DNA from 3 places in the Ornithinibacillus xuwenensis genome. Region 2 is predicted to be linked to each of the others. Evidence: riboswitches for the same ligand, from Rfam matches in the RefSeq annotation. Region 2 holds a riboswitch; each other region holds the start of a gene.

Region 1 (4,204 bases), on a different contig from region 2:
TAACGATGAGAATATTGTCGTTAGGGAAATACACCATAAGGAATCAGTAAAGCTATCAAAGTCATTATCTATAAAACCATTACTTGTACCGCATCGAAATGAATTCTCTGAAACCTTCGGCTATTGGATTGATGGACCGACTAAGAGCGTACTCTATATCCCTGATATCGACCGATGGAAAGATTGGAATCTTGATATTGTTTCCCTTGCAAAAGAGGCGGATATATGTCTATTAGATGGAACTTTTTATTCTCCTAAGGACTTAGAGAAAATTGGACGTGACCTTCAAGATATACCTCATCCACCTATAACGGAAACAATGGATTTACTTCAAGAGGTTGCAAGCAAGACGAAAATAATCTTTACACATCTAAACCATTCGAATCCAGTAATTCATCCGGATGGCGCTTCCAAAAAACAAATCGAATCCAGAGGATTCTTTATTGCAGAAGAAAGGCAGGAAATCTGTATCTAAAAGGATTAACTAATGAAGGCGATAAGAATGTACTTATCGCCTTTTGTTAATGAACACGAAGTTCACGAAATTGAAATTCTGTATTCTGTTTACTGCTTGTAATTACAAATATATCGAGATGAGCTGATGATTTGCTTAGTTTGGCTGTTAACTCATATGGTTGCCAATCATTTGTTAGATGAAGATTCTGGGTTTTATGTTCAGAAAGCAGATTTCCTTGTTTATCAATTTCTTCCATTTTTATATAAACTGTACCTTTCCCTTGTAAATCCAATTGACAACGAATTTCTCCATCTGCTTTATTGGATTCAGGTGAATATACAAAGCCTTCCCCTACTTGTTCTCCATCGGTTTTAACAGTAAACGTTGCTTGCTCTACTTCTTCTACAGTTGCTCCGACACCAAAATATTTCGTTGTTGTTTCTTCTAGTGCAAGGACATCTAATCTTACTAGAGAAAAAAACAAGATGAACACAATTACCCCAAACCAATTCTTCATACAAATCCCTCCATCGAAACGTTACTTTAAATAGTCTGTTATGTTATCGAGTACCTTTTGTAGCTTCTCGGCTTGCTCCGTATACATTTCCTTTGCAGCAGGATTATCCGTTTGTAATGCAAAGCTTTCAAAATCAGCCTGCAATTTTTTTAATGTTGAACCAACTAAAGGACGCTGTTGAACCACCTCTTTCTTGAGGTCATCACTGTACAAATCCACATAAACATTTCCCTTTGAATCAACCTGCGCAAGGAACACATCTTGAAACGTGAGAGCTCCCTGTGCTTGTATTTCTCCTAATAGCCACTCCTTGGTATATCCTAGTTTTTTCAAACTATTTTTCATTACGTGCCCGTCAGAAATGATGATAGTTGGGCCGTGATCCCTTTCTACAGGTGTTTGAAGAATACGGGGAGTCACTGGCTGTTCCTCAGACTTTTTTAATATACTGAGTTGCCCATTTGTTTCAAATACTGCCATTTCAACATCCTGCACGTTAAACACTCCCTGCTCCCGTAGTAACAGCATTAATTCTTTAATAGCTAATTGGTTTTTCATTAGATTTTTTTCAAGAATTTTTCCATTTTCAATGACCATATCTGATTTTCCATCCGTAATTTGTAAAAATAGTTTTGATTTTAATCCGATATAACCCAATACGATTGGAAAAAGCCCCCATACTAAAAGCGCCATTAAACCATTTGATATTTTAATATTTTGATCCACTGCCATACTGGATGCAATTGACCCGATGGTGATTCCCACACAATAATCGAAAAATGTTAAATGGGATATTTGCTTCTTACCCATCACTCGAGCCATTAGGAGTAATAACAAAAATGCAATTACGGAACGAATTATGGTTATTAGGTATTCAGACACTTCTTCATTTCCCCTTGAAGTAAAATTATGTAAGCATTTTATAGTATTGGACAATCTAGAAATAACATACAAAATAGGAGAATGCTTATGTATAAAAAACCATACCTTCTAATTATCTTTCTTTCATTACTTTTTTCAGGTTGTGGACAACCAATAGGTGGAGAAATATTTTTTAATCAGATAAATGCTTTAGAGGATTCGATATCACATACAGATTGGGAAGAAACAAAATTACAAATGGATGAGCTTATCAAAATATATGAAGAAACACTATGGAAGCTTCAATTACTAGGTGACGAAGGTGAATATGAGGGGCTTCATGAAAGCCTAGAGCGACTAAAACCCGCAGTTGACCAAGAGGACAAGTTACAGGCATTACTTGAGCTTGCAACAATAAAAGGGTACCTTGAAGGAATTTATTCGATGTAACAATTAGGTATAATGACTCCCTTTACAAATTTGAAATGATTGTTTATAGTATTTCTGTAACATAACTGCATATCCGTAAACACTAGGGGAGCTGCTTTACGTGGCTGAGAAGGCATTGCCTGACCCTTATTTACCCGATCTAGATAATACTAGCGTGGGGAAGTGTAGTACACTGTATGTGTTTTTTCTATTGTTTTTTGAGGTACATACTTTTGTTACTGCATTCCCAAGGGAGTGCAGTTTTTTTGTTATATTAATTTTTTATAGGAGGAATTATGATGCGTATGAGATGTGGAGATAGTAGAATTGCAGGATGTCAGTTTACACTTTTTCCGATGAGCGATAATTTTGCAACTATTATTCTAACAGCACTAAAGGAAGTTGATACTTCTAAGGTTTGGAAGGATACAGATGACGTTTCTACATGTATTCGTGGAAAGTTGGTTCATGTTTTCGATGTAACAAGAGCTATATTTTTACATGCAGCCAAAACAGGAGAGCATGCTGCTATGAGTGGTACATATTCCATCGGATGTCCAGGTGATTCAAGCGGTGATGTATTAATGAGTGAAACTGACGTTGTGTTAAACCAACAGAATTCCCAAAGTATTCGTCAGCAGGCCAGCTGTAAATTTGCGCTATATCCTATGGGTAGAGAGGATTATATGGACACGATTTATGAACAAATCGATTTATCTCAATCCCAAGGTGTTAAAGTAAGTGGAAGCCATTATGCTACCCGCCTCGACGGAGATGTAAATGATATTTTTCGTACAATGGAAGAGGCGTTTGAAAATGTACAAAGCAAAGTTTCTCATGTCACCATGACATTTACGATTTCTGCAAATAGTCCCTCAACTAAATAACTTGACCCTTCATTTAGTGAGGTATTAATGCCAATTATATGCGGCATAAAGGAGGATTTTATATGACAAAGCATTGGAAATTAAAAGAAATTGTTCTCATGTCTATACTAGGCGTTGTATTTGGCGTTATCTATCTATTATTTTTCTTTGTTGGGCAAGGAATCACTACATTCTTAACCCCGTTTGGATTAGGACCACTAGGTTATGAATTTATTTTCGGTATTTGGTTTATTGTTTCTATATTAGCAGCCTATATCATCCGAAAACCTGGTATTGCTTTTACTGCAGAAGTTATCGCCGCTGTTGTAGAGGTACTTATTGGAAGTACAGCTGGTCCTACACTTATACTTACAGGGATGATACAAGGTGCGGGAGCTGAATTAGCCTTTGCAATAACAAAATGGCGTAATTATACATTACCAATTTTAATATTATCGGGTATGTTAGCTGCTAGTGTAAGTTTCATCTATCACTTATATGCATCTGGTATTATTGCCATGGGAGCATGGATTATCCTAGCATCACTTATCATCCGAATCATTAGTGGTGCACTTCTAGCTGGAATTCTTGGTAAATGGCTTGGCGATCAGCTTGCGAAAACAGGTGTACTACGTGGTTATGCATTAGGAAAGGAGCTGCAAAAGAAGCGTGAGCATCCAGCAGCTTAACAAATCGTTACTTCAAGTAGAAAACTACTCGTTTAGCTATGAATCGCTTAACGATAACCAAGTACTTCAAGATCTTAGCTTTTCGTTATACCACAATGAGATGTCGATGTTAATAGGTGCTAGTGGATCTGGAAAAAGCAGTCTCGCACTATGCTTAAATGGCTTATATCCTGAAGCAGTTGAAGGTAATTCTACAGGAAATATTTACTTTAAAGATAAACATATTTCTGATTACGCAACAGGAGAATTACAGCAACATATCGGGATAGTCTTTCAAGATCCAGAGAGCCAGTTTTGTATGATAACGGTTGAAGACGAACTAGCCTTTACATTGGAAAATTTGAACATCCCATCCTCTGAAATGCCTAAGCGCATTTTAGAGGTT
Region 2 (4,204 bases):
AAATGTAATAATTAAAAAGATACTAAACAATTCTTGTGCCGCTATCAGATTGGCATTAAAAATTGCGGTGAACCCATCAATAATATTTCCGTTATAAACCGAAGCAATAATAAATGTTCCTAGCAATGTGGGAAGTACGACACCTTTTCGAAAAATCATCGTGACGATAATAACGAGTGTAAAGAATCCGTATAACCAATGGGCAAATGTAAGCTCCACATTCATCTTCCTTTCTTTACCGTTGTGCTATAGCCTATGCGTGAACAATCATAGCGGTGAAAGGGAGATGTACGATAATGTAGTTTCTGCTTCTATATTTGAAAGAGGTTTGTATTACGGTGATCATCTAATGATTTATTATTAAGATTGCTAGAATTAATTTATGTAAGGCGGAGTTTATTACTTATCTGGATGGGAGATAGCGGATGTTGATGTAAAAGCAATTGAATCGAAAGCCAGTAGACTTAGTATTTACAGTCCAGTCTTCTATAGTTTCTATTATAGTTTCTCTGCGCATTCATGACAGTGGATAACACCGTTCTCATATACACCGTCTAGAAATCCGTTTTCACAAAAAACATTCTTCTTACAAGTAGTGCACTGACCAACTAATTCTTTCATTTACTTCACCTCTTATCTCCATTATAAAAGAAATCCAAAAAAGGGTAACCTCTTTTTAAGAGATTACCCTTTTGTGAGCGGAAAATAATTATGCTGATTGTAGTAGTGTTTTTGGTTGTTTGATAAATAAAATGAAAACGACAATGGTTGTGATAATAAATGAAGGTAACATGTAAGAACCGTTATATATTAAAGAATATAACCATAGCGCTTGACCTTCTGGTGCATATTCTGCCCAGAAAACGATACCCGCATAAAAGTGAGCTAAAAACCTTAGCGCCGTGCCGAGAAATACTCCTAGCGTTATATAGACGAAACGTTTCCCTACTTTACCATCTTTAATTGCTTGCTGTACATGTCTAGCAAAAATACCAGCTACTCCTAGTGCCGCAAATGCAAAGCAGTATTCAATAAATGCTTGTAAAGGCGTCTTAATATCAGGACCGAAAGCTAATTGAAGTGCTCCCCAGATAAATCCTGTTAATAGTCCTCCCTTTAATCCCCAACGAAAAGCAACGATAAATACTGGTATCATAGCAAAAGAAATTGATCCACCGTTAGGCATTTGAATAGATGGAATAAAATCTAATAATAAAGCTAAAGCTGCGAAGATTGCCACTTCAACCATGAACAATGTGCGTTTTGAACTCACATCAATTCCTCCCCTGTTGTAATCTAAAAATCTACTAATAGATTTTCAAACACAAAAAAAGCAATGCCAAGGGGAAGCTTCCTGATGGGGAATTCCGCTCACATTGCCTTTCATATCCATCAAAAAAGCCACCATCCCTACGCTAGTACTAACTAACAGGTTCTAAGGGTCTGAACATGTTCTGTTCACTCTCAGCCATTTGGCTCCCCCTGTGGGCTTATTCATTCACTTTTTTTGTTAACGCTATTGTATATTACTTTTCCAATTCTTGCAAGATTATCCGTTTATAACGAAATAAACTCTTCTACATCCTTCACACAAAGTGCAATGGCATCTTCCCAGAAGTCTGGCTTAGTCAGGTCAACATTTAAATGCTTCTTAGCGAGGTCTTCTACATCCATGCGACCAGTGTCTCGTAATAATGCTATATAGTCATCTTCAAAACTCTTATCACTCTTTTGTGCATGTGCATAGATTCCTAAACTAAACAGATAACCGAAAGTATATGGGAAGTTGTAGAATGGTGTACCTGTTATATGGAAGTGTAGTTTTGATGACCAGAAATTTGGATCATACTCTTCTAGTGCATCACAGTACGCTTCCTTCTGAGCCTCTAACATTAATTCATTTAAACGATTTACAGATACCATTCCTTGTTTTCTTTCTTCATAAAATCTAGTTTCAAACAAGAATCTTGCATGGATATTCATAAAGAAAGCAATACTGCGTTGTACTTTGTCCTCTAGCAATTCTCTTTTTTCTTCTTTACTTTCTGCACTCTTAACGGACGCATCTGCAACAATCATTTCAGCGAAGGTTGAAGCCGTTTCTGCTACATTCATTGCATAGCCTTGATTTAATCCATGAATATCATTCATAACATGCTGATGATAGGCATGACCTAATTCATGGGCAAGTGTTGAGATATTCGATGAAGTTCCAGAATACGTCATAAACACACGTGTTTGTTCACTATCTGGGAAGCTTGTACAGAATCCACCTGGGCGTTTTCCAGCGCGATCTTCCGCTTCAATCCATCGTTTCTCAAAAGCATTCTTAGAAAAGTCAGCCATTTTGGGACTAAACTCAGCAAAATGCTTTAAGATGAAATTTGCTCCATCTGTATAGGAAGATGTCTTCACTGAATTCGATAAAGGTGCACCAATATCGTATATGCTTAGCTTGTCTTTTCCAAGAAGCTCTGCTTTTTTATTTAGATAATTAACGAAATGCTTCTTGTTATTTGTAATAGCATTCCACATTGCATCTAATGTCTCTTGTTTCATACGATTAATTGAAAGTGGTTCCTTTAGTACATTATCCCAACCACGATGTTTATATTTTTGGATGCGGAATCCCGCTAGATGATTTAATGTCTGACTAAACAAATCTGCATTACTTTCCCAAGCCTTGCTAATTTGTTGAAATACATGCTTACGAAATTCGGGATCAGGATTACTTAATTTATTTGCTGCTTGTCCTACCGAATACGATTTTACTTCGCCATCCTCTTCGATGTCGACCGACATATTTCCTACAATCGTTTCATACATTTGCCCCCATGCATGGTAACCATCTACTGCAAGGTCATTTATTAGCACTTCTTGTTCTGATGTTAGTAATTCCTTAGCTGCCTCTCTTGTTTCATTTAATACAAATGAAACCTCTTGTAAGGAATCATGTTGTAACACATTCTTCCATGCTTCATCTGGTATGGATGCAAGCTTTTGATTTAATACGGTACGAATACCACCCATTTTCGCTCCTAATGCCGTACGTTTCCCAACTAATAGTTTAGCATTTGCGTCTTTTACATTCTGTGCACTCAAGCAGCTTATAAAAGCAAATGATTCACGTAGTTTTTTCATCGCAGTTTCTAGTTGCGTCACAATGTTAGATAGCGTAGACATATTATTTTCTATATCATTTGGATCAAAATCTTGTACAGATGTAGATAATTCTTCCATTCTAGATTGTACATCTTCTAAATAAGTTTGAAACTCATTTGAATCGCTTCCTCCTGGAAATATCACATCCAAATCCCAAGTTTTCTCGTATTCTCTCGTGTATTGCATCTAATCTCTCCTTAATTTTTTATAGTTAGAATTATTTCTATATTAACAATAAGTTTAACATTTTTCACTAGATATATTTGGAATTCCGAAATATTTTTTTCTCGAAATATTATTTATCCGAAATAAATCCCTCCTCATTCGGAATGAGGAGGGAACTTATTTTAACTCGTTGTAATGGTTGCACCAGTATTAGGATGCGCATAGATTTGTACCCTACCGAAATCTCTTGTTTCTATAATATATACATGTGCCTGAGTAGTACCTAATACTTTATAGGATAATCCACCAAATTTTGCTGGATTTAAAAATCCCTTTTCATTTCCTTTAACAGGTTCAACATCTAATGGATAAACGCGCCAGGAATTTTCAGTAGCTGGCAAGTTTAATATTCTTTGATCAGTTGTAGCTTGAGAATCTGTAGTTTCCGTTCGGTTATCATCATCACGGATACTAGCCCCTGTACTAGGATGTGCATAGATTTGTACCCTGCCAAAATCACTTGTTTGTATGACGTAAACATGTGCCTGTGTTCTTCCTAGAATTTCATAGGTTAAGCCACCAAACTTAGCCGGATTAAGGAATCCTTTTTCATTTCCTTTAGTCGGTGTAACACCTAATGGATATACTCTCCAAGAATTTTCACTTGCAGGTAAGTGTAAATGCTTTCCTGTTGAACTATCTGTGGTCGGACTGTTCGGAGTCTCAATATTATTATTCGATTGTTGACTACTGCTTCGATTAATAGTAGCACCTGTACTGGAGTGACCATATATTTGCACGCTTCCAAAATCCTTTGTTTCAATGATATAAACATGTGGAGTTGTTCTTCCTAATACCTCATAGGTTAATCCACCAA
Region 3 (4,204 bases), on a different contig from region 2:
GTTAAGGAACAAGGAATCGTCATGAATGGATCGCCTGCTTTCCATCAGAAGGCCATTGTTCCAGACTATATGCCATTTCCCAGAATTTTAATTCTAGCTGACAGCTTTTTCGGAATGCATCCTTTATCCGTAATTTCTCATCAGGAGAAATATGTTCTGCATAGCGGTCCAGAAGCATTCTCATGTCATTGGTTGTGTTTTCTACTCTGGAATCAGCATAAAAGCGAATCCATTGATAAAAAGGATGGTCCTCTTTCGGCTGGTATTTTTCCATTAGCTCTTTTCCAATTTCTAAATAGGTCCAAGGACAAGGAAGTAAGGCACCTAGTATCTCCCCTAAAGTTCCAAGCTGTGCATGATACATCATATGCTTGATATAATGGTCTGCTGTTGGTGGAAGTGAGTGTCCCTGAAGTGATTCATAGCCAACTCCGATATAATCACAGAAATTGTGATGTGGGTGAATTTCATCATGCAGGATGAAGCTTATTTTGTCATGGAAATACATAATATCCTTCCGACTTGTTGATTTTGCTAAGGCTAACCCGTAAATTTTCATAAATGCGTTTAAATATTCAAAGTCGGCTTTTACATAGTGCTCAATCGCGCTTTTAGCAATATCACCCTTTCCGATACCTTCTACAAATGGGTGCTCAAAAATTAGTTGAAAAATATCATCATTTTCTTTTCTCAATTGATTCGTAAACGTCATTTAAAAATCCTCCTCATACTAATTTGATTCTCCTAAAAGCTTTTTACTAGACTATCCTGGTTGACACGTGACAAGATAAACCAGCCAATGAGTGCACCAGTAATACTGCTAATGAGAAATGATGGAAGAAAGGCAAATACCCCAACAGAACTACCCATCAAAATGATTGCAAAAGGTACGGCAAACACCGATCCTATTAATCCAGTACCAACCGCTTCCCCAATGACCGCGGCGATATTTTTCTTCGATTTTTGATAGAAGTACCCAGCTAGAAATGCGCCAATCATTCCACCAGGAAAAGCTAGTAATGTTCCTAGACCAAGCATATTTCGCAATAGACCAATCACAAATGCGATGATGACAGCAGGTCCTGGACCTAGCACTACTGCAGCTATGACATTAACGGCATGCTGTACAGGATATGCCTTCGCAATTCCCGCTGGAAACCAAAGTAGCTGTGCTCCCAGGGTACCGATTGCCACAAGGATTGCCATGGTTGTTAACAGTCGTGTTCGATTCAAATTGTCTCCCTCCCGTCTTTTAGGGATGACCAAAAAAGCCAGATCCACAAAGGGACCTGGCTTCCATAAGCTGAAATAGAATAGACATACATCGTCTGACTACTTCCCTACGCTGGTATTAACCAGATCAGGTCCATAAGAGTCGGAAAGCTTACGTGCTTTCCTCTCAGCCCACGAATTTTAGGGCACCCCTAGTAGTAATGTTTCATATTCGGTTACACAAACTTACCATAACAAAATTACTTCATCCTGTCACCAATATCATTCAAAAAGGGAAATAGTACCTAGAAAATTAGAAAGTTTCATCGGTTGATCGCTCACAGAAAACCGGTGAAATATTCACCATGTTATAATAATAGAATAGTAAGCGAATAAAGAGGAGGAATAGGATGCTAGCAATTAAAAATACCACAATTTTTGATGGAACAGGAAACAAAATAGAAGATAAGGTGATTCTTGTAAAGAACGGGAAATTCGAATCGATAACAAATGATAAAGCGATTCCAGATAGCTATCAGGTAATCGATGCTGCTGGAAAAATGGTAACACCAGGACTCATTGACGTACATACTCATTTGGGTGTATCCGAGGAAGGTGTTGGAAAAGAGGGAAGCGATTTTAACGAAACGAGCAGTCCAATTACCCCTCAAGTGCGTGCCATTGATGGAATTAATCCAATGGAAAAAGGATTTGAAGATGCTCGGAAATCAGGGGTTACCACTGTACAGGTAATGCCAGGGAGTGCGAATGTCATTGGTGGAGAAATGGTCGTTTTAAAGACTGCAGGTCATATTGTAGATGAAATGGTTGTGAAGGCACCTTCGGGTATGAAGGCAGCTTTGGGGGAAAACCCTAAAATGGTGCATGGTCCTAAGGGTAAGATGCCGGTCACCCGAATGGGAGTTGCTGCAAGACTTCGTGAAAAATTGATTGAAGCACAAAACTATTTAAATGGTGAACAAAAAGAAAGAAAACTAGATATGGAGAATCTTGCTAAAGTAATACGTAAAGAAATTCCATTGCGTGTGCATGCACACCGAGCAGATGATATTTTAACGGTTCTTCGCATTAAGCGCGAATTTGATATTGATGTAACAATTGAGCATTGTACAGAAGGGCATCATATTGCCGACTATATTGCGAAGCATGAGGATGTCCGTGTCTCGGTTGGTCCAACAATGTCCAGTAGATCTAAAGTAGAACTGAAGGACAAGGGTTGGAATACCATTAAAACACTAATGGATGCTGGAATATCCTGTTCTATCACAACAGATCATCCAGTTGTAGGAATATCCTACTTAGTGACAAGTGCGGTACACGCGATTAATGGAGGTATTACAGAGGAGCAAGCACTTCGAGCAATAACAATTGATGCAGCAAAGCATCTTGGTGTTGCTGATCGAGTTGGTTCAATTGAAGTAGGAAAAGATGCCGACTTTGTCATTTGGAGTGGTAATCCATTCGACTTACGCAGTCAAGTAGAACATGTTTTTATCGAAGGAAAAGCGATTTAAATTCTAGTGATACGTAACGAAAAGAAGCAATCACCATAGATTGAAAGGTGATTGCTTCTTATTTTTCTCAGATATGCTAGAATGACAGATTTTATGTCACCTCAAAGTATAGGTGGTGATGATATTGGCATCCTTCGTTAAAGCTTGATTGGCAATTTGGGCAATGTGTTGTTTTTAGGTATTCATGAATCGTGAGTTCTGTCTTGCAAACGCCACATATAATAGCCTTCGTATCGAATTCCTTGGCTTTCCATCTAATTATGTCGTGATTCTCACTTTCTTCATGACATTTAAAGCATGGATAATATTTATGACAGCATTTAAATTTTATCGCAATGATATCCTTCTCCGTATGATAATGTGTACAACGCGTTTGTTCATCAACTATCGGTCCATAAATCTTCGGCATTCCTTTTCCTCCTTACCCCACATTCACTATATAGAGTGTACTACAAATTAGTAGAAGAAGAACAAAATATAAGTGGATTCATTTGATGGAAAAACAGTTCTTGTGACCTATCTGTAAAGGATAAATTCTGGGAGGACTAATTGCTCTTGGAATCGAATATAGTATGTAAGTGTTCAATATAAAATCATGAGGAGGAGTAATCATGACCAAAAAAGTACTGATTCTTGCTGGAGATGCAGTAGAAGCTTTGGAGATTTATTATCCCTATTTTCGTTGTTTAGAGGAAGGCTTCGAAACGACAATTGCTGCATTATCACCGAAGAAACTGCACACTGTTGTTCATGACTTCATCGGATGGGATACATACACAGAAAAGGAAGGATATTTAATTGAAGCTACTGCAAGCTTCGAAGCTATCAATCCTGAGGAATATGATGGGTTAATTATTCCGGGTGGTCGTGCACCGGAGCATATGCGTTTGAGTGAGCATGTACCTGTAATTGTTCGTCACTTCTTTGAAGAAAATAAACCAATTGCGGCTGTTTGTCATGCGGCGCAAGTGTTATCGACTGTTCGTGAGCATATGAAAGGAAGAGAACTGACGGCCTATATTGCTTGTAAGCCTGAGGTAGAAGCATTAGGTTCAACTTATGTTAGTGAGTCCAATCATACGGATGGTAACTTAATATCGGGTCATGCTTGGCCAGACCTACCGACTTTAATGAAAGAATTTGTGAAACAGGTTAATGGTGTTGGTGTAGAAGCGTAACCTATTAAAAAAGGAGTAATTTTGATTCATGATAGTTACTCCTTTTTACCTTCCTTTGTTTAAATTTGGCTATAGTTAGCAATACTAAGCATATCGAATTTACGTAAAGGAAGTGTGTTTGTTGAGTCAACAAGATATACGTGTAGAAGTGGAGAAAATTATTGAAGAAAATAAAGTTGGTACAATGGCAACGATAAAAAATAATCGCCCACATACAAGATTTATGACCTTTTTCCATGAGGATTTAACCTTATATACGGCTACAAGCACTGAAACGGA

What was found. A riboswitch is a leader RNA that binds a small molecule or an ion and turns the genes downstream of it on or off. The one in region 2 is predicted to bind thiamine pyrophosphate.
Region 1: it holds a riboswitch for thiamine pyrophosphate, as region 2 does, so the genes downstream of both, ABC228_RS09470 (YkoF family thiamine/hydroxymethylpyrimidine-binding protein) here and thiT (energy-coupled thiamine transporter ThiT) in region 2, are expected to answer to the same signal.
Region 3: it holds a riboswitch for thiamine pyrophosphate, as region 2 does, so the genes downstream of both, thiW (energy coupling factor transporter S component ThiW) here and thiT (energy-coupled thiamine transporter ThiT) in region 2, are expected to answer to the same signal.

What each region holds. Positions count from the first base shown of each region.
Region 1 covers NZ_JBDIML010000003.1:37,926-42,129, forward strand. The annotation lists gene ABC228_RS09450 (MBL fold metallo-hydrolase) at 1-475, shown strand, start outside; gene ABC228_RS09455 (hypothetical protein) at 522-974, opposite strand; gene ABC228_RS09460 (DUF421 domain-containing protein) at 996-1,856, opposite strand; gene ABC228_RS09465 (DUF4363 family protein) at 1,944-2,285, shown strand; TPP riboswitch at 2,360-2,463, shown strand; gene ABC228_RS09470 (YkoF family thiamine/hydroxymethylpyrimidine-binding protein) at 2,561-3,151, shown strand; gene ABC228_RS09475 (ECF transporter S component) at 3,214-3,819, shown strand; gene ABC228_RS09480 (ABC transporter ATP-binding protein) at 3,800-4,204, shown strand, end outside.
Region 2 covers NZ_JBDIML010000001.1:962,947-967,150, forward strand. The annotation lists gene ABC228_RS05525 (hypothetical protein) at 1-219, opposite strand, end outside; gene thiT (energy-coupled thiamine transporter ThiT) at 710-1,273, opposite strand; TPP riboswitch at 1,390-1,493, opposite strand; gene ABC228_RS05535 (M3 family oligoendopeptidase) at 1,558-3,348, opposite strand; gene ABC228_RS05540 (N-acetylmuramoyl-L-alanine amidase family protein) at 3,510-4,204, opposite strand, start outside.
Region 3 covers NZ_JBDIML010000002.1:363,796-367,999, forward strand. The annotation lists gene thiD (bifunctional hydroxymethylpyrimidine kinase/phosphomethylpyrimidine kinase) at 1-23, opposite strand, end outside; gene tenA (thiaminase II) at 20-712, opposite strand; gene thiW (energy coupling factor transporter S component ThiW) at 745-1,233, opposite strand; TPP riboswitch at 1,321-1,436, opposite strand; gene ABC228_RS07685 (amidohydrolase) at 1,623-2,747, shown strand; gene ABC228_RS07690 (CHY zinc finger protein) at 2,839-3,156, opposite strand; gene ABC228_RS07695 (DJ-1/PfpI family protein) at 3,359-3,925, shown strand; gene ABC228_RS07700 (pyridoxamine 5'-phosphate oxidase family protein) at 4,038-4,204, shown strand, end outside.